2 regions of the Flavobacterium sp. SORGH_AS_0622 genome follow, and region 2 is predicted to be linked to the other one. Evidence: riboswitches for the same ligand, from Rfam matches in the RefSeq annotation. Region 2 holds a riboswitch; the other holds the start of a gene.
What was found. Region 2 has a riboswitch for S-adenosylmethionine ahead of QE431_RS01860 (homocysteine S-methyltransferase family protein). Riboswitches for the same ligand answer to the same signal wherever they lie in the genome.

Region 1 (15,944 bases), 3.4 Mb from region 2:
AAACTGTATAAATTGAGAAAACAACAAAATTGAATTCGATATATTTGTTTTTAAAGAACGATGCAAATGATTTTCCTTAAAAAAACAAAGATACCACAAATACTTTTCTCAGTTCTAGTTTTGAGTTCATGTGGTAAAAACAAAAATACACAAACAGATACTACTCCTACAGTCGAAGATACATTACCTAAAATGAAGCCGTTAGGTGCTGAAAAGAAAATTTCACAGACCTATAAAAATTCGGTTGTTGGTAGAATTAATCATTTTTACAATAAAAACTGGCCTAATAATACTATGAATGGCAGTTTTTTAGTGGCAAGAAACGGCCAGATTATTTTTGAAAGATATAATGGGTTTGCTAATAAAAATGAAGGTACTAAAATAACTCCAGAAACACCTGTACAAATTGCTTCTGTCAGTAAAGTTTTGACAGCTACAGCGGTTTTAAAACTCGTAAATGCAGGTAAAATTGATTTAGACCAGAAGGTAAATACTATTTTAAAGACATTTCCATACGAAGACTGCACAATCAGAATGCTTTTAAGTCATCGTACTGGAATGCGTAATTATGCTTATTTTACAGATAGAGATAAATCTGTTTGGGATAGACATAATCAATTAACAAACAAAGACATTCTGAATATTTTAGCAACAAAAGACATTGGTTTGGAATCTAAAACTGGAACACGTTTTAGTTATTGCAATACCAATTATGCAATGCTGGCTCTTATTATTGAGAAAATTACTGGTTTAAGTTATAAAGAGGCGATGTCTCAGATGATTTTTAAACCATTAGGAATGACGCATACTTATGTTTTTGACGATGATAAGGACAGAAAGAAAATTGTTCCTTCTTACAAAGGAAACGGTGTAGAAATTGGTTTCGATTATTTGGATAATGTGTACGGAGACAAAAATGTATTTTCAACGGCACGAGATCTTTTAAAATTTGACCGCGCGAGACAATCACCTGACTTTTTAAAACCTGAATTATTGAAACAAGTTTATACAGGCTATAGCAACGAACGTAAAGGGACTAAAAATTACGGTCTTGGAATTAGAATGATTAATTGGGAAACTGGTCAGAATTTTTACTTTCATAATGGCTGGTGGCATGGCAATACTTCGTCGTATATTACTTTAATGAAAGAAGGAGTTACCATAATTGCGCTTTCCAATAAGATGACAAGAAACACTTATGCAGTTCGCAAATTAGCGCCGATTTTTGGAGATTATCCTTTTAATTTTAAAGACGAAGAATAAGAAAATTTTTCTGAAAATTTTAGCATAAAGTAATTTCAAATAGCATAAATTTGCAATCCTATTTTTGGGGTCGACTGGTTTTGACAGCAAGTCGAATTGAACAGTAAGCACGTCGAGCATTGAGACCTTGCTCGTAAATATAAGATCTCGAACTTTTACACGGCGAAAATAATTACGCTTTAGCTGCATAATCCGAATCATAGTAAGATTGCGCCACGTCTCTACAAGGTAGAGAAGCTGGATTCTCCTGGAAAGCCTTGGTTTGTGGCGTTCCGTCAAGGAGAACCGTAAAAATAAACCTAGATACCCATGAGCTTCGGGTGGGTTTCGAAAATTAAGAAGATAAGTGTTCGGTGGCTGTTTCTGGCCTAGCTTAACATCGAAAATCTAATCAGGAAATAAGCGTGTAGAAAGCTCTTTAGTTGCTTGTTTGGACCCGGGTTCGATTCCCGGCGACTCCACAAAAAAGCCTGTAAACTATTTGTTTACAGGCTTTTTTTATGTACTTAATTAAACCGCTTTTTACTAATTCACGTTATTTAAAAAAATAACCAATCGTTATTTGGAAAACTCTATTCTTCATGTCATTATTGATAACATAACTGACATCACTTTCTTTAAAAACATTAGAATATGATAGATTATATCGTAGGTCTGTGTAAAACTTATCTTTATATTGATAACCCAATCCAAAGTTTACAGAAGTATCAATACCTGTTGAGTATTTTTTCAAATCTAAATTTTCATGATTGTCGTAACCTAAAAAATTATCGTGATATTCATTATTAGCTTTTAGAAGTATTCCTATTTGAGGTCCTGCCTGCACACTTAATCCTTTTAGCACATAATATTTTAGCATTACAGGAATATTCAAATAGTTTAAGTCTATTGTGCTTTTATAATTGGAATTGGTTACATCCTGATCAGAAAAGGAGATTTTTGTTCCCTGCTGGCTGTACAATAATTCTGGTTGAATTGAAAAGTTTTTCGCCACTGGAATTTCGACCATTAATCCTGCAGTAAATCCCGTTTTGCTTGATGAATTCAATTCACTTTCATCAAAAGTAAGATTTGCTAAATTTAAACCCGCTTTTACACCGAGCTTGACTTTTTCAGTTTGAGCCATAACAGTCACACCTAAAAAGAGTGTGCATATAAGCATATATTTTTTCATAGATAATATTTGTTTAAGAATGGCAGCTCTCAAAAAGGAAAGCTGCCGTATTTCTATCTTAATTTGTTATTTTTTAATAACCTTAGCTGTGTATTTCTTGCCTTGTACAGCGCACTCTAAAACATAAACTCCAGAAGTTAATCCGCTTAGATTTACATTTGATGGAATACTTGAATACGTTTTACTCCATACAGCTTTACCATCCATTGCATACATTTTGATTTCTGCCTGCCCATCAATCTTTTCAGCTAAAAATAGGTTTACATTATCAACAGCTGGATTAGGGAATACTCTAAAAGGATTTGTTATTTTTCCAACAAGCATACCTTTTGAATCAAATGGTGCTGACATACTATTACATCCATTATTATTTGTTACTTGAAGGCTGTAATTTCCTTCCCAAATTGTAATTATAGATTTTTCAGTTGCGTTTGGTATTGGTCTTTCATTTAAAAACCATTGGTAAGATGTTCCTTCAACCGAAGTTGTTAATTTCTTCTCTCCCACAACCTGAATTTCTGGTACAATGTTGTTCTCCAAAATTGAAATCGTAGTACTAAAAGTTTTACCAATTCCATTTTCATTATAAACCGTTACAAAATAATCGCCGCTTTCTGTTGTCTTGTAAGTTGGCTCTGTTGAACCATCAAACCATTCGTATGATTTATAATTTCCAGGATTTAAAACAACTTCTGGACCGCAGACAGCTCCACTAACTAAGTCAGATTCGAAAGTATCAAATGTTGCCGTAATCTTTTCTGTAAGCGTACATCCGTTTTTGGTTGTTATCGTTACAGAGTAATCTCCAGCTTTATTTATTTCGATACCATTAGTACTTTCACCTGTACTCCATTTGTATGAAGCAACTTTTAATTTATCTGAATTAAAATTAGTTTGGGCATCAATATATAAGCTTTTGCCTGCATATCCATGAATTACTGGACTATCAAATATTTTAAAATCTGATGTTGTTCCTTGATAAAGATAATTTTCGACTTTATTGTTTTGTGCAATACCGTCATTTTCCAATTTGGCGATAACATTAAACACATGAGAATCTCCGCTGTTATCAAGTTTAGGCTGTTTCTTTAAAATATATTCTACGCTTTCGCCAACTGGAATTCCTGATTCAATAGCTTCTGAAATAGTTTCATTTGTATTGATATATTCCACATCTAATTGAATACTATTTGCAGGAATTGCAATTTGTCCTTCATTTGTCAGCTTTACTTTAAATTCAGAACCGCCGCATATATCTTTTGGTGACATTATTTGCACAGATACATCTAAAACAGGTTCGCTGATTATTTTTAAATCATCTAAAACCATATAAGAGTATCCGCCTTCTTTAGCATGTCTAAGTCGAAGCATTACAGATTTTCCTGCATATTTACTTACGTTTACTGCTCCTCTTTGCCAATCAGTATCTGAATAAGTTCCTTGTTTAGCGTCTTTCCATATTTCTGTCCATCCACCACCTTGCGTTTTAATATCTATGCTGAATGAGTTCCTATAATTACATTGCATTGCATAGTAAAATTCTAAAGAAGTTGCATTTTCAGATAACTTATACATTGGCGAAACCATTTCTCCATTAATTGCATAATATTCAAGCTGATTGTAAAGCATTGTTCCTAAAGTATCTCCTGTATGATCTTTTTTCGGCAGTGTCAGATTTGTATTATCTGGCTTTGGAACAGCTCTCCACGGATAATTATCATCACTTTGATTTGAAGTGTAACCATTTGTTCCAAATATTGAACCCTGAGCTACACTTGAAAAAGTTTCAATATCTAGAGTCGGTGCCTTAGCCACAACCTGAAAAGATTTTGTAAGAGTTGCCGCTTCAGCTTTTGGCTGGCCGTTTGTAATTACTTTTACATTGATTTCGTAATTTCCTGGTTCCAACTTCGGAAGACCATCTAATGTGTAAACAATTGTTTGATACTGTAGGATCTGATCATTTCGTTCTAAAACAATTGGTTCACCGACAGCTTTACCATTTTGGGTAATTTGATATTCTATCGAAGCTTTTTCTACTTTTTTATAAAATACATTTCTTGCCCCAATAAAAAATTGGTGAGAAGGTACATCTTCGTAAACAATTTCAGGTACACTTAAATCAGATAACTGTACATATTCTGATTTCTCTGTAATCTTAATATTATCTACTGCAAAACCATTAGCAAATAACCCATTATCATCGTGCTGGAATGCTACAATAACACAAGGTTTTCCTGCATACGGAGTTAAATCTACGTGATATTCTATCCAGTTATTAATGTAATACATTTTAAATGCCTGTTCCCAGGTTTTACCACCATCTGTACTTACTTTTACATATCCGTCAGAAATTCCAGCGCCATCTCCAAAGGCATCAAATGTCAAGTGTGCTTCTTTGTAATTGCTCAAATCCAGCACAGGAGAAGTCAACATATCATTTGCAGCGTCGCAGTTACAAATATCATCGTTACTGGCCATAAATTTTGTATGCTCTGTTAGGTAAAAACTTGGAGACCTTAAATCTAAGTATGTTCCGAGTTTCCAGCCTGCAGCACCTTTGTTTTCAAAAGTTCTCCATCCTTTATATCCAGCTGCATCTTCAAAATCCATTGTATAAGGCAGCACCGCTATTTTCTCATCTTCATTGTTCCAATTATCGTAATCAAAAGTGTAAGTATTATTTTCTGGCTTGATATCCTGAGTCATATCATCAGGAAATACAGAAACTTTAATGGTATTAGTACCAATGCTTTTTAAATCAATATTCGGAATAGCGTACGTTATGGTATCTCTATACTTAGTAAATGCCAATGCCACTTTTTCTGTTTTTGAATAAACTTCATTTTGTAAATTATCAAGAATTTTTACGGCAACATTTACCTGCTCTGCTTTTGTCGCAAAATTATTGATGATTTTAGTAGTTATTGTTGTATTAGTATTGTCAATTTTACAACTTCCAGCATCTATTTTTGCATCTAAAAGCACCAAGTCATAAGGTGCATTATCTAGATGAATATTATCTATAAAGGCTCCTAAGAATCCGTCATTATAATCATCTGTAGCAACACGAAAACGAATCGCTCCTTTTTTACCTGCAAGTTCACTTAAGCGAATACCAATTGGCTTTTTACTAAAATCATTATTAATTCCAGTAAACCATGGGCCTGACAATACACCATCATCATAAATATGTAAAGTTGAAGGATAATCGATACCGGTAACTTTTTTCCAGTTTTGATTATCTTCAGAATATTCTACCACTAATCCATCATATCCATTGTGAAACAATGAAATAATATCAAACTCAACATACGGAGAGGCAACATTACTAAAATCGAATACTGGCGATTGTAATGTAAAATCAGCATTCAAAGCCATTCTTTCAGAAGCATTTGCAAGGTTTTCAGTAGCCCACAAATATTTCGATTTTGTATCTCTAAATGAATAAGAAGATGCCTGCCAAATAAATTTTTGATTGGTAGCCAGTGATTTTGAATACCAGCCTCCCGGTGTTCTTTCAAAATTTTGATTGTAAGGAAACTGAGTAATAATACCGCTGTACGAAGCACTTATAGCACTATTATTAGCCGCTACAGGATCTTGGCTGTATGATACAAAAGCTTCATAAGTATGCAGACCTGCTGCTGATAAATCAATTGTTCCATCAAAAGGAATTGTCATTTCTGTATTTCCTTTAAATGCAGTGCTTAACGTTATATCTTTCCAGATGGTTTGATTTCCAGAAGCTGTATCTGCATATCCCACTTTTAATTGAGATCCTGCTGGTATATCTTTACAGCCCACATTATAGATCGTTGCTGTTAGTGCATGATTTGCTGACAGCGAAGTGCCGGTATATTCCGGAAGATTTAATCCTACTACTTTAAGATCAAAATCTTTTTGCTCTGGAACAACCATAAAACTTGTAGTAAAAGAAATTCCATCTTTTGCGCCAAATTCTGTAACTGGAGCAAAATCAAATTTAACTTCTACATAGTTTAATTTAGTCGTGCTTATTAAGTAAGGAAGTTTTTCCTGAATTTTTACAATCGTTTCTTCACCAGATGCCAAATCTTTATCAAAATTAATAACGCCATTACTGCCGTAAATTTCATTCAATCTGCCGCCAAAACCTGGCACCATTAATCTCAACTTATAATTTAAAACCTCATTTGCTTTAATTACAGTTGAGCCTGTATTTTTAAATTTAATATAAAAAGGCTCATCTCCTTTTAAAGAACCACAGGATGCCACAGGATTTTCAACAGAAACAAGTGCTATTTGTTTATCTGCATAAGCAGTTCCAATACCAATTGCGTACCAGGCATTACTAACTTGTTTGTATTCTTCAGAACCTATTCCGTATAAATCTTCTGTAACCATTAAGGTTGCCTGACGCATATCGCTAAAGTTTGAAGAAGGCGATAAATACTCTGTTAGTGTTATGTAGGCAATTTTTTCTGCTTTAGTCAGACCAATAGCTTTAACATCATAACTATTATTAAGGTCATTTACACCTTGACCACCTTCGCTTAAAAGGTAAAACCAATAATTCGTGATACCGCTGTTAATGTGCACGCCGCCATTATCGTAACTAACATTTGTTGGACTTATCCAATTTATTCCTCCATACGTATCAGGCTGACCCTGCGCTTTTGGGTTACCCATATTTCTCATACTGCCATGAGTGTACAACTCACTTCCAAGCATCCAAATATCTTCTTTTTTGTCTTTTCCAACATAAAATTCAACACACGTACCAAAGATATCACTGAAAGATTCATTCATCGCTCCCGATTCTCCTTGATAAATTAAGTCGGCGGTTAAACCTGTTACACCGTGAGTTAATTCGTGGGCTGTAATTCCTAAACCAACATACGGCGTACCATAACCATCTCCAAATTGTGCCCATCCGCCAGTCCATGAAGCATTTTCGACATTAGTGCCTAAATGCGCAAGACCAATAATGGTCATTCCTTTATCATCGATACTATTTCGATTAAACCTTTCACCATAATATTCTATGGTTTTCTGCATACCCCAATGAATATCCATAGCAACCTCATCGTGATCTTTGTTATGCAGTTCATTCCAAATATTATCTTCATCAACAAATTCTGTGATTACCTCATCTGCAGCATGCTCGGCATGGTTCATATTCCAAGTAACCATTGGTACTTTATATTTACCTTGCAGACCTTCTAGTCTGTATCCGTCAGCATATTGTTTGGTATTAAAAACTACTTCTCCAGCATATCTTGATTTACCTTTTCCTAAACTCTGATCTCCAAAAGCAGCATCACGACTTAAATCAAGGTTTAAAACTATTTTTCCTGTATTTGCATCTACATAAATGGTATGACTTGATTGCGGATTTGTCGCATAAATATTAAATTTCCAAGCCAGGTAATATTCTTTTAATTCAGAAGAAAAATTAGGTCCAACATAAACCAGCTCCCCCTGTGGTTTTGTGCTAATGTTTTTATTAACTAAAGAACCTAATTTTTTACTCTCCCAAATATATTGCTGTGCATTTACGGCTTTAAGCGCATTGTCTAAAGCTGTCGCTGCATTTATTTTATAATTGCTGCTTACCGTTAATTTCTTAGCCGTTGCACCAAATGCATCAATTTTAGTTTTATTTTCTCTCACCTTATAAATTGCTCCTTCAACAGGAACCGAGTTATGCATTTGCTGATACGTAACTACTGTTCTCCCATGAGTATCAGAAACTGATTTTACCTGCATTTTATCGGACGCAGCTAAATCAAAATCGCCTTTTTTAACCTCAAATATATTTTTAGCCGTTACGTTTGCAGTTTTTGCAAAAGACTTAACCTTTGTACTAACTGAATCCTGCGGATTTGTTTTTTGTACCGTACTACTTAGATTTTGTCCGTATAATTTTTGGCTTTCCTGTTCCTTCTTCTTTACTGCTTCAGTTTCAGCATCAGAAAGTTCTATTCCGTTTATTTTTTCTTCTTTTTGAGTGAGAAGATTTGCAGCATCATTATTCTGACTTGAATATGAATCACTGGCATTTTTAGAAACCTTATCTTTTGTCCTGCTTAAAGTTGGTGATCCTAATGCCATTACTGCATTGCCCTTTAGTTTGTTGGGAACAGGTGACTGAGCCATTCCTACGGAACAGACAAAGAAACCTAACAAAACAAACAAATACTTGGTTTTAAAGTAAATTTGGTTCATTCGTTTTAAATTTAAAAATTAATAATATAGTATGCTTGGTTAATAAATATTGTGCTTCGATGGCTCATAGCAAAACCATAAAAGCAGTTTCTAAAAATCAATTCGGAGTTTGATCTTTAGGATTTTCTTTTGTTATTTTTTCTAGAATTTTTAAAAGGGTTTTCTTTTTTGTTTCTGTTTCTTCTAAGAGTTGTTCTAAACTTTTAGGAGGGATATCTTTTTTCTTCCTATTCATTCTAATTTATTTACTTCGATCTGCGCGCTAATCGATTTGGTAAATGTAGAATGGAGATTATGTGTTTATGCAAAAAAGGACTATTGCAAAAACACTCTGAGGCAGAAAAGTTCCACCCAGAAAGCACTCAAAAAAAAATAAACCAAACTAAATCAGATCATTAGCTTGGTTTATTTTATGATGTTAAATACGTTAAATTGTATTGAGATAAGTGGAGAGATTTACCTTTTCGTTGGTTAAATCAAACTTTTTACGCAGTCTCGTTCGGGCATTTTCGATAGATTTAAAGGATTGTCCTGTAATTTGAGAGATTTCTTTTGTGGTTAAATCCAGATATAAAAGTGCACATAATCTTCGATCTTTTGGAGTAAGAGAAGGATAATCCTCCGTTAATTTGTCGAAAAAAGATTTATGAACCTGCTCAAAACTTATTTCAAATTCTTTCCAGATGTCTGTATTCAAATTCTTCTCAAGACGCTTTAAAACTATATCAATAGCCTGCTGCATTTCTTTATTAACAGTTTTGAGTTTAATCTGTTTAAGATCCGTCAGGATTTCGTTAATGCTGTCTGTACGATGTATTTCTGCCATTGCCTTTCCTATGAGAACCTTTTTTTTGGCTTCCAAACTTTCGTTTAAGGCTTGCATTTTTGTCTTTAATTTCTCTTTTTCGAGCTGATTTTTAATATTCTTGTTGCGGTATTTTATCAGTAAAATAATTAAAATCAATATCCCGATAACCAATATTAAACCAACTACATAATATTTAAATCGCTTTTTTTGCTCAATAAGCATCTTTATCTGGGTTCTGGCTTTGTAATCCTGTTCCAGCTTTATTCTTTCAATGTTTACTGTCTTTTCTTCAATATTTATACTATCCTTAATGGCATTATATTTCTGAAAATAATAAACAGCATTTTTATAATCCTTCTTAATTACATAAACTTCATAAAGCATTTTATTGAGGTCTAAACCAGAAGAACTATATACATTTTCGCTGCATAATTCTAAACCTTTCTTTGCGTTTACAATTACGGTATCATAGTTTTTTTCTTTTAAATTATATTGAGAAAAAGACTGATATACAAAAGCCTGCAGTAAATTATCAACACGATTGCTCAATAAAGAAAAAGCTTTGTCAAAATACTCATCAGCTTGTGTCTTATTTTTTTTCAAAACATATGCTCTTGCAAGATTAGTGAATACGTAAACCTTTAGATCATCATTTTTTAAACTTTTATTTAGTCCTTCGGCTTTATGAAAATAATGCAATGAAGAATCTAAATTTCGACTGAGATATAAAGTCCCAATATTATTTAAAATTTTGACCAGTTTTACAGCATCATTTTTTGACTTTTGAAAACGATATACGTTTAAGAAACATTGCAGTGCTTTTTCTTTATTTTTCCCTTGTGCATAGATAATCGCAAGATTGTTTTCTAATTTGGATGCTTCTTCAAGGTTGCCATTTTTTTTGTAGATATCATAGGCTTTTAAATAATACTGAAGGGCAACATCTAATACCTCTCTCGCAGAATACATTTTGCCTGATGTAATATAAACACCAGCCAAGGTAAGTTCAGATTCTTTTGTTTTTTTAGCTTCAGTCTCAGCCAGTTCTATGTATTTTATAGCTCTTTCCCAATCTGTTTTTTGTAATCTTAAAGCAATTTTGCGACACAGTTCTACTTTTTTCTGATGATTGTTAGTAGTATTTACACTATCTATCAGTTCTTGTGTTGACTGTGAATAAATAGTAAGGGGAAGCAAAAAAAGCCATAAAAAAAATAATCGTGGTATCATTTTTAAAAATTCTATTGGGAATTCCAAATTTAAACAATATAGAAAGCTAAATCCTAAATAAAACTCTTAAAAAGCATTCTGCTGCCGAAAACTTAAATATCTAGGAAATGTTTTTTATAAAATTTTTAAAAAGTATATGTAAAAAATTGATTGAAATAGAGTCTCAATTTTTAAGATTCATCTGTGCTTCTTATCATAAAAAACAATATTTCTTCTTCTAGTTCTTTTGATAAATTTTCACATTCCAGCTTACGTCGAAAATTTTTTTCAAACCGTTTCTTATAAACCTGTGCATTGACAACATTACTGCAATAATCATCACAGATGGTTCTAAACTTATCATTTGTTAAGTAGAGAACTTTCATAGATTCAAAATATTCCGCAAATTTGATATTGTATAATTCTTCAGGCACAGTCATAATTTAGAATTTAAAATATAAATTTTTACACTTTTAATCTATGATTAACAGTCTCTAAGAGAAGAAAATAATTCCATAAAATTTCTTTTAGGAACTAAGAAGTAAATTATTTCTATACTAAATTATAAATTTAAAACGCCATTTGTTTTACAAAGATGTTGCAAGTTATAATTTGCAACAATATTAAATTTGAAGATTGTTTTTTGCAACAATATAAACTCAAAGTAATAATAAATAAAAACTGATCAAGCTTATCTTTAAAATCTATTATTCTTCAGGAAGTAAATTATCTAAATCTGATAAAGTGTAAAATTTAAGTCCGTTAAGTTTCATGTACTTACAGACAAATTCTAAGGTTTCGATTTTGGTCTGATAATTTTCGGTTACATTTTTAACTGGTTTGTGACTGCATAAAATCAAGATCTTATCATTTTTCTTCGCGTAATCTAATAACTCCAAAAGATATGGAATACTAAAATGAATATGGCTGTTATCGATATCGAATGCAAATACAATTTTTGAATTATTAAAATAACTGTCCTGCTTTTCAGGAACTTCACCTCCAAATGCCCTGCCTCTAATAATTTTAAATTTGCTTGATAAAGCCTTATCAAGTTCTTGAGACCTTTCGCCGTAAGGATAGGCAAAAGAAGTAACATTAAAAGATTTCTTTTTCATCGAAGCAATCATTGGTTCTATTTCCTGCTTCATATACTCGTCTATTCCGTTTTTTTGTACAAATTTCACAGCATTATAATGATGATAACCGTGGCCAGCAATTTCATGCCCTTCTTTCTGCATTTGAAGAAGTTTTTTAATTTGAGGTTCTCCAATAGAATCTATTCTGCAGACATTGAAAGTTGCTTTCCAAGAATATTTTTTCAAAGCGGCATCAGCTTCAGCCCACTCATCTACGTACGCATCATCAAAAGACAAAATCACACCAGCCTTATAAGGTTTTGGCTCAGGTTTTTCGTTTTTAGTATTACAGGAAAAAAAACTTAAGAACATTAAAAAAAGCATTGTCTTGAGAAAAAATAGCTTCATACAGAGTTGAATTAAATTGAAATTTTAAATATTCTTTAAAGAATAGAATCATTCAAATATAAACACTTTTTGAGATATTTTACTTACACGCTGCAACAAACGAAAACATATTTTCCTCTACTGATCTTCTTAGAATACTATACTTCTAATTACTTTTATAATATCTAACACTAAAGCTAACAGGTTTAAAAAAAACTTGTTAGCTTTAATCTGTGATAGTAATAGAATATCTTATTCCAGTTTAAACCATTCATTTACTTCTTCTGAAATTGTTTCTTTTATTTCTGGATTTTCAAATTCATTTGAAACCGAATTATAGACATAATCTTTCTTCCATTTTTTATAATGCAAAGCGATCTGCTCAATTGCATCGCATATAAATGTAACCTCATCGTTTGTCATAATCGGATGCAGTGACAAACGAACCCATCCTGGTTTATTGGTCTGGTTTCTTTCTAATAATTCATTAGTAAGTTCTGCCGATTTTTTTTCATTTATATTGAAAAGATAATGCGCATATGTACTCGCACAAGACCACCCGCCGCGAACCTGAATGCCGAAACGGTCATTTAAAAGTCTTACGATTAAGTTATAGTGAATATCTTCGATGACAAAAGAAACACAGCCAATTCGTTCTGTTGTAAGGTCTCCTAGAATGGACAAACCTTTTATTTTTTGAAGTCTTGAAAAACAAAGATCAAGCAGTTCTTTTTCTCTGTTTTTAATGTTTGAAACTCCCATTTTATCTTTTAATTCTAAAGCTAAGGCAGTTCTTATTACTTGTAGAAAGCCTGGTGTCCCACCATCTTCTCTAACTTCTATGACCTCGCTATAACAATATTTACCCAGCGGATTGGTCCATTTTACATTTCCACCGCCTGGATTATCCGGAAAATCTGATTTGTATAATTTCTCATTAAAAACCAAAATACCGCATGTTCCTGGTCCGCCAAGAAATTTATGAGGCGAAAAGAAAACAGCATCTAACTGCTGCTCTGGATCTTTTGGATGCATGTTGATTTTAACATAAGGTGCCGAAGCTGCAAAATCTACAAAGCAAAGTCCACCGTTTTGATGCATGATTTTAGCCAATTCATGATAAGGCGTAATAATTCCAGTAACGTTCGAGCAAGCTGTGAACGAACCAATTTTTAAACTTCTGCCGGCATATTTTTTAATTTCTTCCGAAAGAATTTTAGGATCGACCAAATTATTTTCATCTGCGGGAAGAATCACAACTTCGGCATTTGTTTCGTACCAGGAAACCTGATTCGAATGATGTTCCATATGTGTGATAAAAACTACTGGCTTATCTGCTTCATTACTCGTTCGCAGTCCCATGATTCTTTGCAGCTTCGATAAAGCAGCAGTCATTCCGGTTCCTGTTGTGATTAAAACATCAGATTCATTTGCGTTAACTGACTTTTTAATAATATCTCTGGCATGTTGATACGCGTAAGTAGACGTTTTTCCGGTCTGACTTGAAAGCGAATGCGTATTGGCAATCATCGGGCCTATTTTATTAAGCATAATATCTTCGATCGGATTGTATAATCTTCCGCTGGCAACCCAGTCGGCGTAAAGCAGATTCTGCTTTCCATATACCGATTTATAAATATGATTTATACCTACTGTATTTTCTCTAAATTTAGAGAAGTAACATTCTAATTCAATTGGCTGTGTTTCTGTCTCAATAGCATTCATTTCCTGATCATTTTAAATTAACTAAATTTTTTATTGATGAACTTTAATTTTTTGGTGAGCAAAGCATTTTGACTTGACTCTACGTTTTTAAAACGTTCATATTTTTTTCTCTAAAAGCGATTTAAGTGTAGACTGTAATTCTTCGCCTTGAAGATTTTTGGCTACGATTATTCCGTTCGAATCCACTAAATAATTTCCAGGAATCGCTCTTATTCCATATAATTTCGCAACGGCGCTGTTCCAAAAAAGTAAATCGGAAACGTGCAGCCAGGTTAGATTATCATCCTGAATTCCTTTGATCCAGTTTTCTTTCTTTTTATCCAAAGAGATTCCAACAATATTAAATCCCTTATCGTGAAATTCTTTATAAGCGGCTACGATATTTGGATTTTCTCTTCGGCATGGACCGCACCACGAAGCCCAAAAATCGACTAAAGTGTAACCTTTTAAATTTTCATAAAAGCGGATTGGTTTTCCCTCAGGATCATTGGCAGTAAAATCTGGAGCTTTTTTCCCAACTGCTAATCCGTCCAAAACAAGGGCAAGATCTTTTAGTTCTTTTACGTAAGTAGTATTTTGCTGGGTTTTATCAAGCAAGGCAATATTTTGTCTTATTTGTTCTGGCGATAATCTGTAAGACCAATTTCTGTACAATACATAAGCAGAAACAATTGAATTAGGATTTTCTGTAATGAATTTACTGATTTCTACATCTTTTGATTTTTTGTAAGTTTCAAATAAATCTTGAGAAGCAGAACCTTCGACTACAGAATTACTGTAATATTTCTTCGGACTTAATTTTACTGTAATCGGGCTTTTTTCAAGAAAAATATACAAAGGACTGCTTTCTGTATTCACACTTAAACCATATAGTTCTGGCGTTTTCACTTTAGTTTTGAAACTAAAATTTCCGTCTTTTACTTTTACCGAATCAATTGTGGTAAACATTTTATTATGAAACTTTTGCAGATAAACATAATTGACAACTGTATCTACAACAGTTCCTTTTAGTTGTAAATTATTTTCCTGTGCCTGAGATTGCGTAAAGCCAAAAAGTAGCGCAAAGCCTAATAGTATTTTTTTCATTTTATTTTGATTTTTAGTTTAAGATTGGACAAAAGAATTCTAGGCCAAAGTCACAAAGGCTTCTAGAAAATGCTGTTTAATAAAAATATTGGGAGAATTTAATGTCTTCACATTCGGAAAAAAGCAAGACTATTTTCTTCGAAAATTAAATTCAAAAGTTCGTAACCTGAGTATAAGATTGATTCGGTTTTCATTTTAAAAAAATAAAAGTTTAAAAATATGATCTTATTCAGATTTGGAGGAAATCTTTCTTATCTGTCCACCACAGTGGAAGGATTTAGCACCTTATTCGGTAACAGGTTGCTAAGACGTCAATGGGCCTATTCCCTCGGTCTTTCTGGATAAGTATCATTCAGAAATTTTCTGTGATACAAATATACATACTAATTCTATCAAATTAGTAGTATTTAGTAATATTTTTTAAAATTTTATTTTAAGAGTTGCTCAAAACCCTTTAAAACACTCTGGAAAACAATTATTTAGTCCTAAAATAAATTTCAATTAATTTTTATTTTTAGAACAGTAATTCCTAATACAATAGCTTTAAATTCTTTACTCCATAAAAAAACTCATTTCGTTTTGAAATGAGTTTTTAACTTTTCTGACCGAATAAATTATTTATTCTTTCTTTTTTTAGCACTTTCCGTCTGCAGTTTAACACTGTCTTTTTGCACTCCTTTTGAAGGCGTGTAGGTAGACCCATCTTGTGCACTTTCTCCGGGCCCGCTTCCTCTGCCGGCTGTACTTAAAGAATCTGTATTACCATTTGCAGATGTTGGCGTTTGAGTAGTAACAATATTAGTTGATGTAGTGGCAGTATCAGAAACTTGTTTTGTTTCCGTTGTGTCAAGCGGAACACTGGAAGTTTCTATTTGATCGCTGTAGCCGTCATTCTTTTTACAAGAAAACAGCAATCCAATTACAACTACAAAAAGTATGACTTTTAATTTTAATAATGCTTTCATAATAAACGTTTTAATATTTACAAAAGCTAAGTAACTAC
Region 2 (15,944 bases):
TTCAAAGAAAACAAAATACGGAATTAAAGCTCTTACATATTTAGCCAGGAGAGAAAATAACGAACCTGTACAAATTGCTGAAATTGCGAAAAGTGAACATATTTCGATTAAATTTTTAGAAAGTATTTTGTTGCTTTTAAGAAACTCTGGTTTTCTTGGAGCTAAAAAAGGAAAGGGCGGCGGTTATTACCTGATCAAAGACCCTAAAGATATCAGCATGGCAAAAGTCTACCGAATTCTAGAAGGGCCAATTGCATTATTACCATGCGCGAGTCATAATTTCTACGAAAGATGTGATGATTGCGATGATGAGTCTACCTGCGCCGCACGTCGTTTAATGACAGAAGTTAGAGATAATACACTTAAAATATTAGAAAGTAATTCTTTAGCAGATATTGCTTTTTAGTAGCTTATTTGAGAGAAAAATCTTTATTTTTACAGAGAGGCTTAAGCGATGCAATTATGGACATTTACCAAAAAAATTTACTCATAGATATTGATTTTCCTAGGATAAAAGGTTTTCCTTCTGTTTTTATTGATAAAATAACGCTTGGAAAATCAGAATTAGAGACTTTGAATAGTTCAACTTTTAGAGAACTATATATTTTTGGAGCAATTGTTAAAACTGATGAAATAAGGCTTAATAAGCCTGTGCAAATAAAGAGATTGGAATTTATCGTTATTGAAAAGAAAGTAGAAACGAATGAATTTATCCAACATCATCTTGCTCAATATAATTCTGTAATGTATAAGAGGGAAAAAGATGTAACAACATCTTCTTGTGCAGATATGATAAAGAAAAAAGATATTCTATATCTTAAACATTTTCCAAAATGGAAAATATCAGAAGCTTCTATTCCAGAATTTAATAATAAACTTTTCTATTTCTGTTCACAAATATTTCTTCCCGAGAATGATACAACCAAACAATATATGAGTTGGGGACAGACTATTTTTATTTTTCTACATGTCAAAGAAGACGATGAGCTTTTAGTGCAGATTTTTACACAAGATACCTCTCTGCAAACAGCTGAAGATCATTATAAGCTCGAGGAACAAATGTCTCAGTTTGATAAAAATTATGGAAAAATAGAAGTTGTAAAAAAAATGATTAAAAAAGGAGACAAGTTTCTTCACGAATATATTCTAAATCATAAAAAGATAAGTAAAGAAATATTAGAGATTTTACTAGAATATGGAACATCAAAACAATTCAAAAGTGAAGTTTTAAAGAAGCTTAAAAATTAATTTGCTTTAAAAAATCAATTTATATCCAGCAAGAAAAAGCATTACAGCAATAGCATTTCTCAAAAATAGATCAGGAACTTTTCCGCTTAAACTGCTTCCAATATAAATACCTGGAAGAGATCCCATTAATAATTGGCCCAAAAGCGCTAAATCTAAATTTCCCATAGAAGCATGTCCGATTCCAGCAACTAAAGTCAATGGAACAGCATGAGCAATTTCAGTTCCTACCAATCGAGGAGTTGGTAAAAGCGGATAAAGGAAAAACAAAGTTACAGTTCCTAAAGCGCCAGCTCCAATAGAAGTTAAAGTTACAGTCGCTCCCAATAATACTCCAATGCCTACAGTCAGCATATTTTGAGTATGGCTTTCGCTATGAAATTTATCTCCAGCATGTTTTTGCGAAAACTTTAAAATTCTGTTTTTAAATATAATAGCAACAGAAGTAAACAATAATGCCCAGCCTAAACTGTACTTAATTACACGATTTATCGTTTCAATATCTGTTTTAATACTGTTGAGTATCCACAACGTTACTAAAGCAGCGGGAACACTTCCTAATGTCAGCCATCCTGTAATTTTCCAGTTTATATTTCCTTTTTTATTGTGTACAAATATTCCGCCAGCTTTGGTAAAGGCAGCATATAGCAGGTCTGTTCCTACAGCTGTTGTGGGAGGAATATTGAAATATAATAAAATTGGGGTCATTAAAGAGCCCCCTCCAACACCTGTTAATCCAACAATAAAACCAACTACTAAACCTGCGATTACAAGACCAATCTGAAAATCCATAGAAAAAATTTGGCGCTAAAATACGACATTTTTATAATTATCCTATAGATATTGTAGAGATTGGAAAACGTATTTAATACACAAGTTTTTTTGATGCTTATATTGTTTGAATATCTTGGAAAATGGTATTATTTGTGAAATTATTCAAGCAAAGTTCTAAATACCTCTTTTAGAATGCAATGAATTAGTAATTAAGGCTTAAAAAAATAAAAATATTACTTTGTATTTTAGAAATAAGTATTATTTTTGCAAAGTAATCTATTAACCCGATAGGGTAATAGGTTTTGAAAACAAAAAGAATTATTTTTAATATGGAAAAAGAACTGAAAATAAATACGGCCGATTCTTTAAAAGAAAAGCTTTGGATTGGAATTCCTGTTGTTTTGTTAGTAGGTTTATTAACCGTGTTAATATACAATCATCATGCTGAGTTTTCGTGGAATGGATTTGTTGAAGGATTTAATGAAGAATTTTTAGTGTTTTTTGCCATTGGAGTTTTTGCTCAATTGGTAGACGGAACTTTAGGAATGGGTTACGGAGCAACTTCAACATCATTTTTATTGGCTTATGGAGTTCCGCCAGTGGTGAGCAGTACTGCGGTACACGTTTCAGAAATGTTTACAACGGGAGCATCGGCACTTTCACACCACCGATTTGGGAATATCAATAAAAAACTGGTAAAACATTTATTGATTCCAGGTGTTTTAGGTTCAATTACAGGAGCTTACTTATTGTCGGACATAATTAACGGTGATATTATTAAGCCATTTATTGCAGTTTACATGATTGTTTTAGCGATTGTAATCATTAGAAAAGCATTGAAAAAAACAATTGTAAAGAAGAAAACTAAAAAATTAAGTGCTTTGGCCGCTTTTGGTGGTTTCATGGATTCAGTAGGAGGCGGAGGCTGGGGGCCAATCGTTACTTCAACATTATTAGGAAGAGGAAGAAATCCGAGATATACAATTGGTTCGGTTAATGCAGCTGAGTTTGCAATTTCATTTGCAAGCGGCATTACGTTCATGCTTTTTGGAGGCATCCACGGATGGCAGGTAATCATCGGATTGATTTTAGGAGGAGTTATTGCAGCGCCGTTAGCAGCATATTTGGTAAACAAAATTAAAAGAAAACCAATGATGATTGCGGTTGGAGTTCTAATTATATTATTGAGTTTAAAAACATTATCTAAATTATTATAATTCTTTAGATAGGGAGATAGAGATTATGAGTGCGATTATTGTACAAGAATTATTAGAAAAAACTAAAGATTTTTCGCTAAATGAAACGTTAGTTTTTTTAGCAGAAAAATTTCCAGGAAAAGTAATTTTCTCAACTTCTTTCGGTCAGGAAGATCAGGTAATTACAGATTTTATTGCAAAAAGCAATACTGATATTACTGTTTTTACTTTAGACACCGGAAGATTGTTTCAAGAAACTTACGACGTTTTTCACAAAACTTTAAAAAAGTATAAAAGACCAATCGAGGTTTTTTTTCCACAAGCTGCTTCAGTAGAAAATCTTCTGAAAACAAAAGGACCAAACAGCTTTTACGATTCAGTTGAAAACAGAAAAGAATGCTGTTTTATTCGAAAAGTGGTTCCGCTTCGAAAAGCTTTGGCAGGAAATTCAGTTTGGATTACAGGTTTAAGAGCTGAGCAGTCAGAAAACAGACAAGATTTAAACTTGTTTGAGTACGATGGAAACTTCGAAATCATAAAATTCAATCCGCTTTTAAAATGGACTTTAGAAGAAGTTGAAATTTATCTTCAGGAAAACAATGTACCTCAAAATGCTTTACACAAACAAGGTTTCGTAAGTATTGGATGTGCACCTTGTACAAGAGCAATTTTCCCAGGTGAAGATATCAGAGCCGGAAGATGGTGGTGGGAATCTAGCCATAAGGAGTGCGGGCTTCATAGTGCTAAGAAAGAGTAGAGTTTTAGAAGAAAGAAGCAAGAGGCAAGACTTTTTTTAGAGAATAGAAAATAGATTATAGAGTAAAGAGTGAAGATTTTAGATCAGGTTAAAAACTTGAAACTTTAAACCTGAAACAAAATTTTCACAACAAAATATCAAACAAAAAAACAATGAGTTCAGTATTAAAAACAAACGCTTTAGAGAGTGAAGCAATATACATTTTCAGAGAAGTAATTTCACAGTTTGACAAACCGGTTTTGCTTTTCTCAGGAGGAAAAGATTCTATCACGTTGGTGCGTTTAGCGCAAAAAGCATTTTTTCCTGCAAAAATTCCGTTTCCTCTATTGCACGTAGATACGGGGCACAATTTTCCTGAGACAATTGCTTTCAGAGATAAATTGGTTGAAGAATTAGGTTTAGAGTTGATCGTTCGTAATGTTCAGGATGCTATTGATGAAGGAAAAGTGGTTGAGGAAACTGGGAAATATTCAAGCCGTAACAGCCTACAGACTACAACACTTTTAGATGCAATTGAAGAATTTAAGTTTGATGCTTGTATTGGTGGAGCTCGCCGTGATGAAGAAAAAGCAAGAGCTAAAGAACGTATTTTTTCTGTTCGTGATGATTTCGGACAATGGGACGAAAAAAATCAAAGACCTGAGTTGTTTGATATTTTAAATGGAAAAATCGAAAATGGACAAAATGTTCGTGTTTTCCCAATTTCAAACTGGACAGAATTAGATGTTTGGAGTTATATCGAAAAAGAACAAATCGAGATTCCATCAATCTATTTTTCACATAAAAGAAAAGTTTTTTTGAGAGACGGTTTAATCTGGTCGCATTCTCCTTTTGTTTATCAGGAAGAAGACGAACAAATCGAAGAACGAATTGTTCGTTTCAGAACCGTTGGAGATATGAGTTGTACAGCGGCTGTTGAATCTTACGCTGCAACAATTGAAGAAGTTGTTGGGGAAATTAGATCATCAACCATTTCTGAAAGAGGAGCCAGAATAGATGACAAACGTTCTGAAGCTGCAATGGAAAAGAGAAAACAACAAGGATACTTTTAATAATTGTTAATTATGAATTGTTAATTGTAAATGCAATTCTGAACGAAATTTTAAAAGTAGAATCAAAAAAAACAAAAACATACAGATTTAAGTTTCGAGAGAACATGAAACCTGAAACTTTAAACCTGAAACAAAAATATTAGAATGGACGTTTTAAAAATAGCAACAGCAGGAAGTGTAGATGATGGAAAAAGTACTTTGATCGGAAGATTATTGTACGATACAAAGTCATTGACAACTGATAAAATAGAAGCAATCGAAAAAAGCAGCAGACAAAAAGGATACGATTACCTTGATTTTTCTTTGGCAACTGATGGCTTGGTAGCAGAGAGAGAACAAGGAATCACAATTGATGTTGCGCATATTTATTTTTCGACTGCAAAGAAAAGTTACATTATTGCCGATACTCCAGGTCACGTAGAATATACAAGAAACATGGTTACAGGAGCGTCGACTTCTCAGGTTTCGATCATTTTAATTGATGCCAGAAAAGGTGTTATTGAGCAAACATACCGCCACTTTTTTATCAATAATTTATTAAGAGTAAAAGAGGTAATTGTTGCCATCAACAAAATGGATTTAGTGGATTACTCAGAAGAAGTTTTCAATAAAATAAAAGCTGATTTTCAGGCATTAAATGCAAAAAGTACTTTTAAGGAACAAAACGTAAGTTATATTCCGTTAAGCGCCATCAACGGCGGAAACGTGGTTGACAAATCAGAAAATATGCCTTGGTACGATGGGCAAACCGTTTTAGAACATTTAGAAGGATTGCATGCTTCTGATGTTTTTGAAGCTGGAAAAGCACGTTTCCCAGTTCAAACCGTTATTCGTCCAAAAACAGAAGAATATCATGATTTTAGAGGTTATGCAGGGAAATTATACGGAAACTCAATTAAAGTTGGAGATGCCGTTACGGTTCTTCCTTCTTTAACAGAATCAAAAGTGTCTAAAATTCACTTTTTCGATAAAACATTTGATGAAGCCGTTGCAGGATCTTCGATTACAATCGAATTAGAAAATGATATCAATGTAACCAGAGGAGATATGATTGTAAAATCAGATGAACTTCCAAAAATTGAAAAAGATATTACGACGACAGTTTGCTGGATGGATAGTAAAAAACTGGTTCCAGGAACAAAGTATTTAGTACAGCATAATACGAATAGAGTTTTGGCAAAAGTAGAAAGTATTAAAAATACAATTGCAACTGATTATTCAGGAACGACAGAAGCTTCACAATTAGCCATTAACGAAATTGGAGAAGTAAGCATTAAATTAAGCAAACCGTTATATTTTGATTCTTATAATGAAAACAAATCAAACGGAGCTTTTATCTTAATTGATACAGCGACAAACACAACAGCAGGAGTAGGATTTATCATGTAAACCTGCTGTAAGCTATAAGCTTTAGGCAATAAGCTTTTAGCAAAAGATGTATAAAAAGGTATGCAAGAGCCTAAAGCTTATTGCTTAATGCCTAAAGCAAAAAAAACACAAAGTTAAATAAAGCTTAAAGCGTATAGCCTAAAGCCTAAAGCGTAAAAGAAATGGAAAGTTTTAGAACAGAAATAGAAAATCCGATAGTTCAAAGAGAGATTATCGAATTAGAAAAAAAGATTCATTTATTCCGTGGAGGAAAAATTGATGATGAGCGTTTTCGCAGTCTTCGTTTAGCGCGCGGAATCTACGGACAGCGTCAGGAAGGCGTTCAGATGATCCGTATCAAATTGCCTTATGGAAAAGTTACCAGCGAGCAATTAGTGCGTATTACACAAGTTTCTGATGAATATTCTACAGGACGTTTGCATATTACAACACGTCAGGATATCCAGATTCACTACGTAAGTCTAGACAGAACACCAGAACTTTGGGCAGATTTGGCTAAAGATGATATCACACTTCGTGAAGCTTGTGGAAACACGGTTAGAAATATTACAGGAAGTGAATTGGCAGGTGTAGATGTAAACGAACCATTTGATGTTTCGCCTTACGCACACGGACTTTTTCAATATCTGTTAAGAAACCCAATCTGTCAGGAAATGGGACGTAAATTCAAAATTTCGTTCTCTTCTTCAGACGAAGATACGGCTTTGAGTTATTTACACGATTTAGGATTTATTCCGAAAATTAAAGACGGACAAAAAGGTTTTAAAATCATGTTTGGAGGAGGTTTAGGATCTCAGCCAGCACATGCAGAATTGCTTTCGGAATTTGTTCCAGTAAACGAAATCATTCCAACAGCAGAAGGAATCATCCGTATTTTTGACAGATATGGTGAGCGTGCCAAAAGAATGAAAGCGCGTATGAAATTCTTAATCAAAGAAATAGGAAAAGATGTTTTCCTTGATTTGGTTGAAAAAGAGAAAAAAGCAATCGCTTTTGAAACTTACGAAATTGATACGACTGCTTTTGAAGGTCCAATTGCTGAACCATTATTAGAAGTTCCGCAAGTTACAATCGAAGATACTGCAGCTTATGAAGCATGGAAAAAATCGAATGTAATTAAGCAGAAACAAGAAGGTTATTATGCCATCGGAATCAAAGTTTTACTAGGAGATTTTTATACAGATAAAGCCAGATTATTAGCCGCTTTAATTAAAAATTACGCAGCAAATGAATTACGTTTTTCATTGCGTCAAAATATTGTAATACGTCACGTAAAAGAAGAGAATCTTCCTTTCTTTTATCAGGAATTAGCCAAGCTTGACTTTGTTCAATTAGGATATAATTCTACAGGAGATATTACGGCATGTCCGGGTACTGATACTTGTAATTTGGGGATTGCAAGCAGTACCGGTATTGCAGAAGAATTAGAAAGAGTTTTAAATGCCGAATATCCTCAGTATTTAAACAACCGCGAAATCGAAATTAAAATCTCAGGTTGTATGAATGCCTGCGGGCAGCACAATATGTCTGCAATTGGGTTCCAAGGAATGTCAATCAATTCAGGAAAATTAGTTGCTCCGGCTTTGCAAGTTTTGTTAGGTGGAGGAAGATTAGGAAATGGCGCTGGACGTTTTGCTGATAAAGTAATCAAAGTGCCTAGTCGTAGAGGTCCTGATACGTTACGTACCATTTTAAATGATTTTGATGCTAACGGAAGCGGACAAAAATTCCTTGATTATTATGATACAAAAGGAGAAAAATATTTCTACGAAATCTTAAAACCTTTCGCAGATGTAACCAATTTAACAGAAGCTGATTTTGTAGATTGGGGTAACGCAGACAACTATGTAAAAGCAGTTGGAGTTGGAGAATGTGCGGGAGTTGTGATCGATTTAGTAGCGACTTTATTGTTTGAAGCTAAAGAGAAATTGATTTTGGCTCAAGAATCTTTCGACGAGAAAAAATGGTCAGACGCAATCTATCATGCTTATGCAGGATTTGTAAATGGAGCAAAAGCTTTATTGTTGGCAGAAAACCAAAAAACAAACCATCATGCAGGAATTGTCGATTTGTTTGACACTGTTTTTATTGATACCAATAAAATCGAATTGAATTCAACTTTTAAAGATTTGGTTTACCAGATCAATAAAAATGAACCTTCTGAAGCTTTCGCTAAAGATTACATTGCTCAGGCAGTAGTTTTCTTTGATAAAATTGAAACTTTCAGAGCTCAAGAATTAGCAAATGCTTAATATAAAACCAAAAATAACTTTAGTCGGTGCAGGTCCGGGTGATCCTGATCTACTTACGCTGAAAGCTGTAAAAGCATTGGCTGAAGCCAACGTGGTTTTATATGACGCTTTGGCCAATGAAGAAATTCTGGATTATGCACCTAAAAATGCAATCAAGATTTTTGTTGGCAAAAGAATCGGAAATCATGCTTACACGCAAGATCAAATTAATCAATTAATTGTTGATAATGCTTTGACTTACGGAAACGTAGTTCGATTAAAAGGCGGAGATCCTTTTATTTTTGGAAGAGGCGGCGAAGAAATTGATTTTGCAGAAAGTTTCGGAATTGAAACAATCGTTGTTCCAGGGATTTCATCGGTAGTTGCAGTTCCTGCAAGTCAAGGAATTTCGATTACAAAACGCGGCGTTTCAGAAAGCTTTTGGGCTATTACAGGAACAACTTCAGATAGAAAATTATCTGCAGATGTTGCTTTGGCAGCACAATCTTCAGCAACAGTTGTAATCTTGATGGGAATGCACAAATTACCTCAAATTATCGATTTGTTTCAAAAAGAAAACAAAGGAAATTTACCAGTTGCAATCATCCAAAACGGAACAACAGCAGAAGAAAAAGTTGGCGTAGGAACAGTTGATTCGATTTTAGAAGTTGTAAAACAAAAAGAATTAGGTTCACCAGCAATTATTGTTCTTGGAGAAGTTGTCCGCGAAAGCAACAAATTAAAAGGATTTTACGAAGAATTTCTATCAAAAGAAATCACAAGGTAAAATTTCGCAGGAATCAACATTGGAGCATCCGTTTTTAACCGAATGTACGTGAAGAGATTGTTCCGTTAGGAACATTTCATCGGTAGAATAAAAAATGTTCCCAATAAAATGTGCCGTTAGGAACATTTGATGGGTAAATCATCTAATTTTGAATAGATGAAAAATGATTAACATGGAACAAAACGAATTATATCCAATATTTCTAAAACTTCACAATTTAAATGTATTGATTGTGGGAGGCGGAAATGTAGGTCTGGAAAAACTTTCTTTTTTGTTAAAATCGAGTCCAAATGCAAATGTTGAGGTTGTAGCGCCCGATTTTCATTTAGAAATTAAAATTTTAGCAGAAAGGCATCCATCAATTAAATTGACGGAAGCAAAGTTCAAAAAGAAAATGCTCAAAAAACGTCACATGGTAATTGCCTGTACAGACGATTTAAAAGTCAATAAAAGAATATACGATTTATCTAGAAAGCGTTATTTGATTTGCAATATCGCCGATACGCCGGACTTATGTGATTATTATTTAGGTGGCATCGTAACGAAAGGAAATGTAAAAATCGCCATTTCGACCAATGGAAAATCGCCGACAACTGCCAAAAGGCTAAGAGAATTTTTCGAAGAAATAATTCCCGACGATATTAATCAAATGGTAGAAAACCTAAATGAATACAGGAGAACCTTAAAAGGCAATTTTGAAGAAAAAGTGAAGAAGATGAATGAAATCACCGCTTCACTCAAAAATAGAGAGTAAAAATATCGCTTAGAAATGAATGATAAAAATCATTGTCAGTAGAATAAATTATTCGTTTCTTTGCACTATTAAGAATGATTATAAACAACAACATAATGATTAAAACAGATATACTTATAATTGGAGCAGGCCCAACAGGTTTATTTGCCGTATTCGAGGCAGGATTATTAAAATTAAAATGCCATATATTAGATGCTCTGCCTCAACCAGGAGGACAGCTTTCAGAATTATATCCAAAGAAACCAATTTATGATATCCCAGGATTTCCAGAAGTTTTAGCTGGAGATTTAGTGGATGGATTAATGGAGCAGATTAAACAATTTGAGCCAGGTTTTACATTAGGTGAGCGTGCAGAAACAATCGAAAAACAAGAAGACGGAAGTTTTATCGTAACGTCAAACAAAGGAACTAAATTTCACGCGCCAGTTATTGCAATCGCGGGAGGTTTAGGAAGTTTTGAGCCTCGTAAACCACTTATTGAAGATATCGAGTTTTATGAAGATAAAGGAGTTAAATACTTCATCAAAAATCCGGAGAAATTCAGAGATAAAAGAGTTGTAATTGCAGGAGGAGGAGATTCAGCACTAGACTGGAGTATTTTCTTGGCAAATGTAGCTTCAGAAGTAACTTTAATTCACAGAAGAAACGAATTTAGAGGAGCTTTAGATTCTGTAGAAAAAGTACAGGAACTAAAATCCGCTGGAAAAATTAAATTAATCACTCCGGCAGAAGTTATCGGAATCAACGGTGCTGAGCATGTTGAGTCATTAGATATCGAAGAAAACGGAGCACACCGTAAAATCGAGTGTGATTATTTCATTCCACTTTTCGGATTAACTCCAAAATTAGGTCCAATTGGCGACTGGGGATTAGAAATCGAAAAAAATGCAATCAAAGTAAACAATGCACTAGATTACCAGACAAATATCCCGGGAATCTTCGCCATTGGAGACGTAAATACATATCCAGGAAAATTAAAATTAATCCTTTGCGGATTCCACGAAGCAACTTTAATGTGTCAAGCTGCTTACGGAATCATCAATCCAGGTAAAAAATATGTATTGAAATATACAACAGTTTCTGGTGTAGACGGTTTCGACGGAACTCGTAAGGAAGCTCCAAAAGCAGTTGTGAAAGCGATAGTTTAATCTTAGATGCTAATCCCGTCCCAAAATTTCGGGATCGGGACTAAGGTTCTAAGGGACTAAGATTTTTTATATAGAAAAGCTCAAACTTTTAGTTTGGGCTTTTTTTATTTTAGCACCTTTCTTAAAAACAAGGATATTTCTTACTTTTACGGAATAATTTAGAGTTAAAGAATAATGAAACATATTATAATTTTTTTGATTCTTTTGAGCTTTTTGGTTTCGTGTAATAAATCTAGAGGCAAAATAATATTAAAATCGAATAGTAACATTGGGAATCAATGTCTACCTCATTTTTCTGATGATCTGAACCTAGAAAAGCAAAGAATAATCATCTTTGGAGAAAAAGATAACTATTATAGAGATTTTTCTAAAAATGAACTGAACAAAATTGAAATGCTTTTTCCTGTCTTTAAGGAAAAATACCCTTCTAGTCCTTTTGCAGCGTACAATGCAAATCGTTTACCTAAGAAATTTATTAATCAAAATGGGGTTGAAGAGGTTTTAGATTTCGGCGATCCGCTTGGCGGCGACGATTTTTACTTATTATATTCTTATTATCTTAAACAAAAAAATGGAGATATAAAGTATAAAGATGAGAGAGCAAAGCTAATTCAATTATATGAAACAATAAATAATATTTATTTGTCTTGGTCTCCATCATTAATGTATTACGGACATCAGGCTATTAGATTGAATGCTTGTGCTGAATACTCCATCTATCTTTTAGACTCAGATGAGGATTATTATAATTATAAATTTGACTTTGAAAAACAGAAGGAGCTATATCTTAGATCTTTAAGTCAATTTGTCGCAGACGAATTTAATCGAAAATCTGGTATTCCTTATAATAATGAAAAAGAAGTCAGAAAAACTAAAGAAATTGTTCTACTAGAAAAACTAATTACAAACTATTACTATTTAGAGCAAGTAAGAACGTTTGAGATGGAATATTATAGAATTAAAACAATAAACTTATAAGGAGCTCTAAACTTAGAACCTTAGCATCTCAGTACCTCAGAACCTTAGAAAAAAAACATTTGCAAATCGAAAGCCTATTTCATACCTTTGCACTGTTCTTAAAATTACTGTTAGTTATCACGAAAGGCGGAGGGATAGACCCAATGAAACCTTAGCAACCCTTTATCATAAAGAAGGTGCTAAATTCTACTTTATACGACATTTTCCAGTATTAAAGATAGATAACACAAATACATAACTCGTATTTCTCAAACTTTTCCTGACAACTTACAATAATTACTGAAACAGATTCTGTATCAGGAGCGAATCATTGGTGCATTTTTGCAGTCAATAGTTCCCGCTGTACACAAATATCTTTTATTCTGAACCCCAGAATAAAAGGATATTTGCTTCCATCGGGGCTAATTAGCATGCAATATTGCACTTTTGGAATTAGTGTAAAAAAAATATCGAAGGTTAAACTTCACAATCATAATAAAAAAACTTAGCATCTTAGAACCTCAGTATCTTAGAAGCTAAAGAAAAAAAGATATGGCAATTACGATACAAGAAGCAATAAAGAAAAATATCCTAATCCTTGACGGAGCAATGGGAACAATGTTGCAGCGCTATAATTTCTCCGAAGAAGATTTTAGAGGAGAGCGTTTCAAAGATTTTCCACATCCATTAAAAGGAAACAACGATTTATTATCCTTAACACAACCACAGGCGATCCGCGATGTGCACGCTGCTTATTACGAAGCTGGTGCAGATATCGTAGAAACCAATACCTTTTCAGGAACGACAATCGGTATGGCCGATTATCACATGGAAGATTTGGTTTACGAGCTAAACTATGAATCAGCAAAAATTGCAAGACAAGTAGCCGATGAGTTTACCGCAAAAAATCCAGAAAAACCACGTTTCGTTGCTGGTTCAATTGGCCCAACAAACCGTACGGCAAGTATGTCTCCAGACGTAAACGATCCGGGTTACAGAGCCGTAACGTTTGACGATTTGCGAATTGCATACAAAGAACAGGCAGAAGCGTTAATGGATGGGGGATGCGATTTACTTTTAGTAGAAACGATTTTTGATACCTTAAATGCTAAAGCAGCACTTTTTGCAATCGAAGAAGTAAAAGAAGAACGTAATCTAGATATTCCAATCATGGTTTCAGGAACAATTACGGATGCTTCAGGAAGAACACTTTCTGGACAGACAGTTGAAGCTTTCTTGATTTCAGTTTCACATATTCCATTATTAAGTGTAGGTTTCAATTGTGCTCTTGGAGCCGATTTGTTGAAACCGTATTTGAAAACATTAGCACATAATACAAGTTTTAATGTTTCGGCACATCCAAATGCAGGATTGCCAAATGCTTTCGGACAATACGATGAAACGCCAGAACAAACGCAAGCTTTTATAAAAGAATATTTAGAGGACAATTTGATTAATATCATTGGAGGCTGTTGCGGAACAACTCCAGATCATATTCGATTAATGGCTGAGGTTGCGAAGGATTATAAACCGAGAGTAGCGCCGGTTATTGCCTAAAGTTTCGCTCCTGCAAGGTTTTCAAAACCTTGTAGGTATGAATATACTTGATAAATATATTAAATGGATGGAGAGCATATTGTTTATTCAGAAGATGGGGAAGTATTTAAAGCTTTTTTAAATTCAAATTGGTATGATACGATGAATCCATATTTATATTGTGTATCTGAATTAAAAAGTATTAAAAGTAAGATTGATAATAACGAAAAATTCAAAATAGAAAGTAATGGTAAAATATATCATATTACGACAAATTTAGAATTTAGGGTATGGATCGAAAAGGTGTTTAATGGAGGATTTGAGAAACATATTTTTAGTGATTAAAAGTCAATAACAAACCTACAAGGTTTTAAAAACCTTGCAGGTTGAATTGAGAATAAAATGTTCCGTAGGAAATCATCGGTAGAAAAAAATGACAATTGAAATCGTGGAAAATAGATTATTTGTTTCAACCGAGTTTGCGTGAGGGATAGAAGTGAAAAGCCCACAGCCTGACGAAGGAAGAGCGAGGACTTGTAACGGATAGCCCGACCCGGAGGGACACGCCCAAATTAAAATATTGAAAACGAATATACCTACAAGGTTTTAAAAACCTTGCAGGAAAGAAAATAGAATAAAAAACTTAGAACCTTAGAATCTTAGGGACTTAGTAACTTAAAGAAAATGACAGAAAAAAGAAGAGACCTTGTATTATCAGGATTAGAACCATTGATTATTACGCCCGAAAGTGTTTTTGTAAACGTTGGTGAGCGTACGAATGTAACAGGTTCAAGAAAATTCTTGAGATTAATCAAGGAAGAGAAATATGACGAGGCGCTTGATATTGCAAGACAGCAGGTAGAAGGAGGAGCACAAATCATCGATATTAATATGGATGAAGGAATGCTTGACGGTGTTACAGCAATGACTAAATTTTTGAATTTAATTGCTGCAGAACCAGATATTTCGAGAGTGCCGATTATGATCGACAGTTCGAAATGGGAAATCATCGAAGCAGGTCTTAAAGTAGTACAAGGAAAAAGCGTTGTAAACTCGATTTCGTTAAAAGAAGGAGAAGAAGCTTTTATTCACCACGCGAGATTAATCAAACGTTACGGAGCGGCGGCGATTATCATGGCTTTTGACGAAGTAGGTCAGGCGGATAATTACGATCGTAGAGTAGAGATTTGCCAGCGTTCGTATGATATTTTGGTGAACAAAGTAGGGTTTCCTCCGCAGGACATTATTTTCGATTTGAATATTTTCCCAGTTGCAACGGGAATGGAAGAACATCGCTTAAATGCTTTGGATTTCTTTAGAGGAACAAAATGGGTTCGCGAGAATCTGCCTCATGCACATATTAGTGGTGGTGTAAGTAACGTTTCGTTTTCTTTTAGAGGAAATGATACGGTTCGTGAAGCGATGCACTCGGTATTTTTATACCACGCCATTAAAAACGGAATGACGATGGGAATCGTAAATCCCGAAATGTTGACGATTTATGATGATATTCCGAAAGACTTATTAGAACACGTTGAAGACGTAATTTTAGATAGACGTGACGATGCGACAGAAAGACTTCTGGACTTTGCAGAAAATGTAAAAGGTGAAGCAAAGAGCGATGAAAAAGTAGTTCAGGAATGGCGTTTTGGAACGGTTCAGGAGCGTATTACACATTCATTGGTAAAAGGAATTGATGCTTTTATTGAAGAAGACGTTGAAGAAGCCCGTTTGGCAGCAACAAAACCAATCGAAGTTATCGAAATCAATTTGATGACGGGAATGAACGTGGTTGGAGATTTATTTGGAAGCGGAAAAATGTTTCTCCCTCAGGTGGTAAAATCGGCTCGTGTAATGAAAAAAGCAGTTGCTTATTTACTGCCATTTATTGAAGCAAGCAAACAAGCTGGAGATAAACAAGGAAACGGAAAAATCCTAATGGCAACTGTAAAAGGTGACGTTCACGATATTGGGAAAAACATCGTTTCGGTAGTTTTGGCTTGTAACAATTACGAGATTGTAGATCTTGGAGTTATGGTTCCTCCAGAAAAAATTATTGCAGCGGCGATTGAGCATAACGTAGATATTATCGGATTAAGCGGACTGATCACACCTTCG

Region 1: another riboswitch for S-adenosylmethionine. It lies ahead of QE431_RS16220 (TlpA disulfide reductase family protein); the one in region 2 lies ahead of QE431_RS01860 (homocysteine S-methyltransferase family protein).

Annotation. Positions count from the first base shown of each region.
Region 1 covers NZ_JAUTAX010000001.1:3,836,459-3,852,402, forward strand. The annotation lists gene QE431_RS16175 (serine hydrolase) at 61-1,263, shown strand; RNA gene ssrA (transfer-messenger RNA) at 1,330-1,727, shown strand; gene QE431_RS16185 (porin family protein) at 1,799-2,437, opposite strand; gene QE431_RS16190 (M4 family metallopeptidase) at 2,504-8,647, opposite strand; gene QE431_RS16195 (hypothetical protein) at 8,745-8,882, opposite strand; gene QE431_RS16200 (hypothetical protein) at 9,075-10,685, opposite strand; gene QE431_RS16205 (hypothetical protein) at 10,856-11,104, opposite strand; gene QE431_RS16210 (polysaccharide deacetylase family protein) at 11,372-12,151, opposite strand; gene QE431_RS16215 (aminotransferase class V-fold PLP-dependent enzyme) at 12,383-13,855, opposite strand; gene QE431_RS16220 (TlpA disulfide reductase family protein) at 13,952-14,941, opposite strand; SAM riboswitch class I at 15,190-15,289, opposite strand; gene QE431_RS16225 (hypothetical protein) at 15,556-15,906, opposite strand.
Region 2 covers NZ_JAUTAX010000001.1:407,966-423,909, forward strand. The annotation lists gene QE431_RS01800 (Rrf2 family transcriptional regulator) at 1-406, shown strand, start outside; gene QE431_RS01805 (hypothetical protein) at 463-1,248, shown strand; gene QE431_RS01810 (sulfite exporter TauE/SafE family protein) at 1,255-2,037, opposite strand; gene QE431_RS01815 (sulfite exporter TauE/SafE family protein) at 2,349-3,236, shown strand; gene QE431_RS01820 (phosphoadenylyl-sulfate reductase) at 3,262-3,972, shown strand; gene cysD (sulfate adenylyltransferase subunit CysD) at 4,125-5,024, shown strand; gene QE431_RS01830 (sulfate adenylyltransferase subunit 1) at 5,169-6,413, shown strand; gene QE431_RS01835 (HEPN domain-containing protein) at 6,575-8,665, shown strand; gene cobA (uroporphyrinogen-III C-methyltransferase) at 8,658-9,431, shown strand; gene QE431_RS01845 (bifunctional precorrin-2 dehydrogenase/sirohydrochlorin ferrochelatase) at 9,604-10,185, shown strand; gene QE431_RS01850 (NAD(P)/FAD-dependent oxidoreductase) at 10,281-11,333, shown strand; gene QE431_RS01855 (hypothetical protein) at 11,508-12,311, shown strand; SAM riboswitch class I at 12,423-12,539, shown strand; gene QE431_RS01860 (homocysteine S-methyltransferase family protein) at 12,843-13,847, shown strand; gene QE431_RS01865 (hypothetical protein) at 13,911-14,171, shown strand; gene metH (methionine synthase) at 14,511-15,944, shown strand, end outside.